DNA from 2 places in the Verrucosispora sp. FIM060022 genome. Region 1 is predicted to be linked to the other one. Evidence: predicted binding sites of a transcription regulator. Region 1 holds the regulator's gene; the other holds the start of a gene.
The links. Region 1 encodes HrcA, which represses chaperone genes, less so after heat shock. Its sites were predicted from a motif close to GGTTNGCACNCTCNNNNNGAGNGTGCNAACC; they were not measured.
Positions count from the first base shown of each region.

Region 2: the regulator HrcA is predicted to act here: its motif matches at 2,526-2,556, upstream of groL (chaperonin GroEL).

Region 1 is NZ_RQIV01000010.1:48,320-51,865, forward strand. It holds gene hemW (radical SAM family heme chaperone HemW) at 1-994, shown strand, start outside; gene EG812_RS23445 (DUF4870 domain-containing protein) at 1,002-1,583, opposite strand; gene hrcA (heat-inducible transcriptional repressor HrcA) at 1,791-2,813, shown strand; gene dnaJ (molecular chaperone DnaJ) at 2,887-3,546, shown strand, end outside.
Region 2 is NZ_RQIV01000002.1:589,359-592,904, forward strand. It holds gene EG812_RS09300 (GNAT family N-acetyltransferase) at 1-308, shown strand, start outside; gene EG812_RS09305 (hypothetical protein) at 397-639, shown strand; gene groL (chaperonin GroEL) at 706-2,328, opposite strand; gene EG812_RS09315 (hypothetical protein) at 2,604-3,506, opposite strand.

The DNA of each region.
Region 1 (3,546 bases):
GCGGGTGCTGGGCGACCGTCCGCCCCGTCGGGTGGAGACCGTCTTCGTCGGCGGTGGGACCCCCACCCTGCTGCCCGCCGACGACCTGGCCCGCATCCTCGACGCCGTCGACCGCACCTGGGGACTGGCCGCCGACGCCGAGGTGACCACCGAGGCCAACCCGGAGTCGGTCACCCCCGCCTCCCTCAAGGAGTTGCGGGCCGCCGGCTACACCCGGATCTCGCTGGGCATGCAGTCGGCCGCCCCCGGGGTGCTCGCCGTGCTCGACCGCCGACACAGCGCCGGCCGGGCCACGGCCGCCGCGCTGGAGGCCCGCGACGCCGGATTCGACCACGTCAACCTGGATCTGATCTACGGCACGCCGGGGGAGCGGCCGGAGGACTTCGCCGCCTCGCTGGACCAGGTCGTGGCGGCGGGCGTCGACCACGTCAGCGCGTACGCCCTGATCGTCGAGGACGGCACCCGGCTGGCCGCCCGGATGCGTCGCGGTGAGCTGCCGTACCCGGACGACGACGTCGCCGCGGACCGCTACCTGGCCGCCGAGGCCGCCCTCGACGCGGCCGGCTTCTCCTGGTACGAGGTGTCCAACTGGGCCCGTACGCCGTCGGGCCGGTGCCGGCACAACCTGCTCTACTGGACCGGCGGCGACTGGTGGGGTCTCGGTCCGGGGGCACACAGCCACGTCGGCGGGGTGCGCTGGTGGAACGTCAAACACCCCACGGCGTACGCCCAACGCCTGGCCGCCGGCCGGTCACCCGGCCTGGCGCGGGAGGTGCTGACCGCCGACGAGGCCCGGATGGAGGAGGTCATGCTCCGGCTGCGGCTGGCCGAGGGCCTGCCGCTGGACGTCCTCGACGACGCCGGGCGCGCGGCTGCGGCGCGGGCGGTGGCCGACGGCCTGCTGGCCGCTCCCGCCCACGCGGCCGGCCGCGGGGTGCTGACCCTGCGCGGCCGGCTGCTCGCCGACGCCGTGGTGCGTGACCTGCTGCCCTAGCTGCCGATCAGCCCTTTATGAAGGAGAAGCTCATCGGGTACCGGTAGAGGACGCCTTCGTTGGCCTTGACCCCGCCGATGATGCCGAAGATCAACGGCACGAGCCAGACCAGCATCGGGACGAAGAAGAGAATGCCGCAGGTGATCGCGGTGAGCACCCAGCTCAGCAGCCCGACGACCGCCCAGGTGAGCTGGAAGTTCAGGGCCGCGACGGCGTGCGCCCGGACGACCGGGGACTGCTGCCCGCGGGTCATGTTCGCGATCAGCGGCGCCACCCAGCCGAGCAGGCCGCCACCGAAGACCACGCCGAGCGGGCCGCCGAAGTGGGCGATCAGGGCCCACGTCTTGTCTTCGTTGGTGCCGTAGCCGCCACCGGGCGCGCCGTAGCCGCCGGTCGGGTAGCCGACACCGGGCGGAGGGTAACCACCGGGCGGCGGATAACCACCCGGCGGTGGGTAGCCGGCCGACGGAGGCTGGTCACCGGGCGGCGGGTAGCCGCCGGGCGGGGGATATCCGCCCTGGCCAGACGATCCGGAAACGGGAGCCGTGGGATCGTCGCCGAAACTCGGGGGACGAGGTGGTTCAGTCATGGGGCTCACGGTAGGTGCCAGCGGCAATGACGCACCATAGCGACACCGGCGAGTGTCAAGTCTCCGATCGGACTGCGGACAACTCCGTTTTCTTGATCATCGCGCTGCGGGGGGCCTCGACGTAGACTGGCACTCGCTACAGTCGAGTGCCAGGGCGTCCGCCGACGGTGGGTGACGCTCGACACTGACCTGCGACAGGAGGTGGAGATGGGTCTCGACGACCGCAAGCTCGCCGTACTGCGGGCGATTGTCGAGGACTACGTCGCCACCCAGGAGCCGGTCGGCAGCAAGGCCCTGGTCGAGCGGCACCAGCTCGGTGTCTCGCCGGCCACCGTCAGAAACGACATGGCCGTGCTTGAGGAAGAGGGCTACATCCGGCAGCCGCACACCAGCGCCGGTCGAGTGCCCACCGACCGCGGCTACCGGCTCTTCGTCGACCGGTTGAGCCGGGTCAAGCCGCTCAGCCCGGCCGAACGCCGGGCGATCGAGCGCTTCCTGGCCGGCGCAGTCGACCTCGACGACGTGGTGCACCGCACCGTCCGGCTGCTGGCACAGCTGACCCGGCAGGTCGCCGTGGTGCAGTACCCCAGCCTGGCCCGGTCCCGCGTACGGCATCTGGAGCTGGTGCCGATCTCCACCACCCGGCTGATGCTCGTCGTGATAGCCGACACCGGGCGGGTCGAGCAGCGGCTGGTCGAGCTGCCCGCCCCGATCCACGCCGACGACGTGCTGGATCTCCGCCGGACGGTCAACGAGAAGCTGGTCGGCATCCAGTTGTCGGAGACCCCACCGCTGGTGCAGACCCTCATCGACGAGTGCGTCCCGCATCTGCGTGGTGCCATGACCACCCTGTCCACCGTGCTGCTGGAGACACTTGTCGAGCGGCACGAGGAGCGGATCGCGCTGGCCGGCACCGCCAACCTCGCCCGCGGCGGTCTCCTGGACTTCCAGGGTTCCCTGCGGCCGATCCTCGAAGCCCTCGAGGAGGAGGTCGTGCTGCTCAAACTCATCGGCGAGGTGGAGCCGAGCACGCTACGGGTACGCATCGGTGACGAGAACGAGATCGACAACTTGCGGGCGGCCTCCGTGGTCAGCACCGGCTACGGCCCGGGCGCGACCATCGTCGGGGGGATGGGCGTGCTGGGGCCGACCCGGATGGACTACCCCGGGACCATCGCCACGGTGAGGGCCGTGGCACGCTACGTGGGCGAGCTGCTGGCCCAGAACTGATCAGTCAGGGCCGACGGTGGGCTGCCGCCGCCGACCGGCGTAACGCGAGACGAACACGAGGACACGGAACGCAGTGGCCAGGGACTACTACGGCATTCTCGGCGTCAGCCGGGGCGCCTCCGATGACGAGATCAAGCGCGCGTACCGCAAGCTCGCGCGGCAATTCCACCCGGACGTGAATCCGGATCCGGAGGCACAGGAGAAGTTCAAGGACATCAACGCCGCGTACGAGGTCCTCTCGGACGATCGGAAACGGCAGATCGTCGACCTCGGTGGCGACCCGTTGGCCCCGGGCGGTGGCGGTGCCGGTGGCCCGGGCGGGCCCGGCGGCGCCGGTCCGTTCGTCGGCTTCCAGGACATCATGGACGCCTTCTTCGGCGGGGCCACCGGTGCCGGCCGGGGACCGCGACCGCGTACCCGCCCCGGTGCCGACGCGATCCTGCGGCTGGAACTGGACCTGCAGGAGACCGCCTTCGGGGTGGAGGCGCCGATCACCGTGGACACTGCGGTGCTCTGCACCACCTGCTCCGGTGCGGGCACCGCCGCCGGCACCCACCTGGCCACCTGCGAGGCGTGCGGTGGCCGCGGCGAGGTGCAGTCGGTGCAGCGCACCTTCCTCGGTCAGGTGGTCTCCGCCCGGCCGTGCACGGTCTGCCAGGGCTACGGCACCACCATCCCGAGCCCCTGCCCGACCTGCGCCGGTGACGGCCGGGTCCGGACCCGCCGGTCGCTG
Region 2 (3,546 bases), on a different contig from region 1:
TGGCCGGCTCGCTCGGACGCCCGGACGCCGGCTGCCACCTGGCCGAACGCGACGGCGATCTGCTCGGCTTCGCCGCCTACGGCTCGGCGCGGCCGAGCTGGTTCGGGCCGATGGGTACGGCCCCCGCAGCCGAGGGATCCGGCATCGGTGGCGTCCTGCTGCGGCGCTGCCTGGCCGACCAGCGGGCCGCCGGGATCGAGGCCGCGCAGATCGGCTGGGTCGGTCCGGTGCCGTTCTACTCACGCAGTGCGGGAGCCCGGATCGAGCGGGTGTTCTTCCTGTATCGCAAGAGCCTCGGCTCGGCATAACCGGGTGAAAGGCGCATAGTCGCCGATAGCGCCGTTCGCCCGCCCGGGTCATCGACGCCCCTTACCGTTCGGTATAGAGGAGGCAGCCATGACCACGGACGACGATCAGGCCTCGGAGGCGTTGCCTGCCGGCTGGGCCCCGGTCCACGACCTGCCGGGCACACTGCCGATCAACCGGCTGGACTACGGCGACGCCGAGCAGCTGGCGGAGATGACCGGGACGACCGAAGCACCCGAGGAGCCACTCATCCTGGTGGACGAGCCGGTGCCACACCGTCCGCCGTACGGCCGGGCGCAGAAACGGCGCAACCAGCGCCCGTTGCCCCGATAGCGAAGTTGCCCGGATAGGAAAAGGGCGGACCGCTGACGCGGCCCGCCCTTCAGGTTGGAGCTGGACTCAGAAGTCCATGTCCCCGCCACCCGGGCCAGCCGGAGCGGCCGGGGTCTTCTCCGGCTTGTCCGCCACCACGGCCTCGGTGGTGAGGAACAGCGCGGCGATCGACGAGGCGTTCTGCAGCGCCGAACGGGTCACCTTGGCCGGGTCGATGATGCCGGCGGCCAGCAGGTCGACGTACTCGCCGGTCGCGGCGTTGAGGCCGTGACCCGCGTCGAGGTTGCGAACCCGCTCGACCACGACGCCGCCCTCAAGGCCGGCGTTGACGGCGATCTGCCGCAGCGGGGCGTCCAGCGCGATCTTGACGATCTGCGCACCGGTCGCCTCGTCGCCGGTCAGGTCCAGCTTGTCGAAGGCGGTCTTGCCGGCCTGCACCAGCGCCACACCACCACCCGGGACGATGCCCTCCTCGACGGCGGCCTTGGCGTTGCGCACCGCGTCCTCGATGCGGTGCTTGCGCTCCTTGAGCTCGACCTCGGTGGCCGCGCCGACCTTGATCACCGCAACACCGCCGGCCAGCTTGGCCAGGCGCTCCTGCAGCTTCTCCCGGTCGTAGTCGGAGTCGCTCTTGTCGATCTCGGCCCGGATCTGGTTCACCCGGCCCTGGATCTGCTCGGCGTCACCGGCACCGTCGACGATGGTGGTCTCGTCCTTGGTCACCACGACCTTGCGGGCGCGGCCCAGCATGTCGAGGCCGACGGCGTCCAGCTTGAGGCCGACCTCCTCGCTGATGACCTGGCCACCGGTGAGGATGGCGATGTCGGTCAGCATGGCCTTGCGGCGGTCACCGAAGCCCGGCGCCTTGACGGCGACCGACTTGAAGGTGCCCCGGACCTTGTTGACCACCAGGGTGGCCAGGGCCTCGCCCTCCAGGTCCTCGGCGATGATCAGCAGCGGCTTGCCCGACTGCATGACCTTCTCCAGGATCGGGAGCAGGTCCTTGACCGAGGAGATCTTGCTGTTCGCGATCAGGATGTACGGGTCGTCGAAGACGGCCTCCATACGCTCCGGGTCGGTCATGAAGTAGGCCGAGATGTAGCCCTTGTCGAAGCGCATACCCTCGGTGAGCTCCAGCTCCAGCCCGAAGGTGTTGCTCTCCTCGACGGTGATGACGCCTTCCTTGCCGACCTTGTCCATCGCCTCGGCGATGATCTCGCCGACGGTGTTGTCACCGGCGGAGATGGAGGCGGTGGAGGCGATCTGCTCCTTGGTCTCGACGTCCTTGGCGAGCTTGAGCAGCTCCTCCGAGACGCTCGTGACCGCAGCCTCGATGCCCCGCTTCAGGGCCATCGGGTTGGCGCCGGCTGCCACGTTGCGCAGACCCTCGCGAACGAGAGCCTGGGCCAGGACGGTCGCCGTCGTCGTGCCGTCACCGGCCACGTCGTCGGTCTTCTTGGCGACCTCCTTGACCAGCTCAGCGCCGATCTTCTCGTACGGGTCCTCGAGTTCGATCTCCTTGGCGATGCTCACACCATCGTTGGTGATGGTGGGGGCACCCCACTTCTTCTCGAGCACCACGTTGCGGCCCTTGGGGCCGAGGGTCACCTTCACGGCGTCGGCGAGCTGGTTCATGCCCCGCTCGAGGCCGCGGCGCGCCTCTTCGTCGAACGCGATCATCTTGGCCATACGGCGTTGTCCTCCTGGACACTCACGGGCCACCCGAGTGTGTGCCCCGGATGAACCGTCTGGTGTACGCACCTTGGGACGTCGCCACCTGGCGACGACGACGTCTCCTCGGCCGGGCCGGATAGCCCGCGACGACCGGCCACGTGCCTCACCCGCGGTTATGCCACGAGCGCGGCCGCAGCCCCACCGTCCCGACCAGTTGGCACTCACGCTATGCGAGTGCCAATGACTTGTTTAGCACTCTCACCTGCCGAGTGCAAGCACGATGGCCCGGTTCAGCCGAGTTCGGCAGCCAGTTGCCCGCTGTTCACCGGGCCCTCGTGAGCCCGCTGTTCGGCGTACGTGACCAGCAGCCCGACCAGTTGGGCCAGGTATGCCGGCAGTCCCACCAGCGCCGCCCCGACGATCACCAGGACCGCGCCGACGGCGGTGTCCACGGCTTCGAGCGGCGCGGTACCGAACGGCATGAGCAAGACCCCCTCCACCACGCCGGCGACGAACCCGACAGCGATCACCACGCCGGCCGTCAACGCCACCCGGCCGAGCAGCAGCCCCAGCCGGTCGCGCAGCATCCGGTGCGAGCGGCCGAACGGGTCGCGGCGCTCGAAGAGGTAGACCGGGCCGGCCATGGCCAACGCGAAGCCCGCGTAGACACCGGGCAGGAAACAGAGGCAGAAACCGAGGAGCACGATCAGGGTGAGCAGCAGCGTCCAGCCCCAGAGGCCGAACGCCCGGCGCATGCCGTAGCCGAATGCGCCCCCGAGGCTGACCTGCGCACCGGCCGCCTGCCGGGCGATCACCCACGTGCCGGCGGCCCACCCGACGCACTGCACCAGACCGAAGATCAGGCTCCCGGCGACCAGCACTCCCATCCACTTCGCCAGGTCGACACCGAAGTTGGCGGGCAGGGCCGCAGAGTCGGCGGCGAGCTCGGCCTCCCAGCGGGCCGACGGGTCGAAGATCAGCCCGAGCACCGACAGCGCCGCCGCCGGCAGCACCTGGGTCAGCACGACGATCGGCAGCAGCAGGCTCCAGCCCCGGCGCACCGCACCCCAGCAGCGGCTGAACCAACCATTGAGACCCGCACCCGGCGGAGTGACCAGGGCATCGGCGGGATCGAACCCGTACGCCGCCGGGTCGTACCAGCCTTGGAAGGGCTGGCCGGGATAGACCGGCACCGACTGTTGAGGATGGCCGACCGGCTGGCCGGGATAGGCG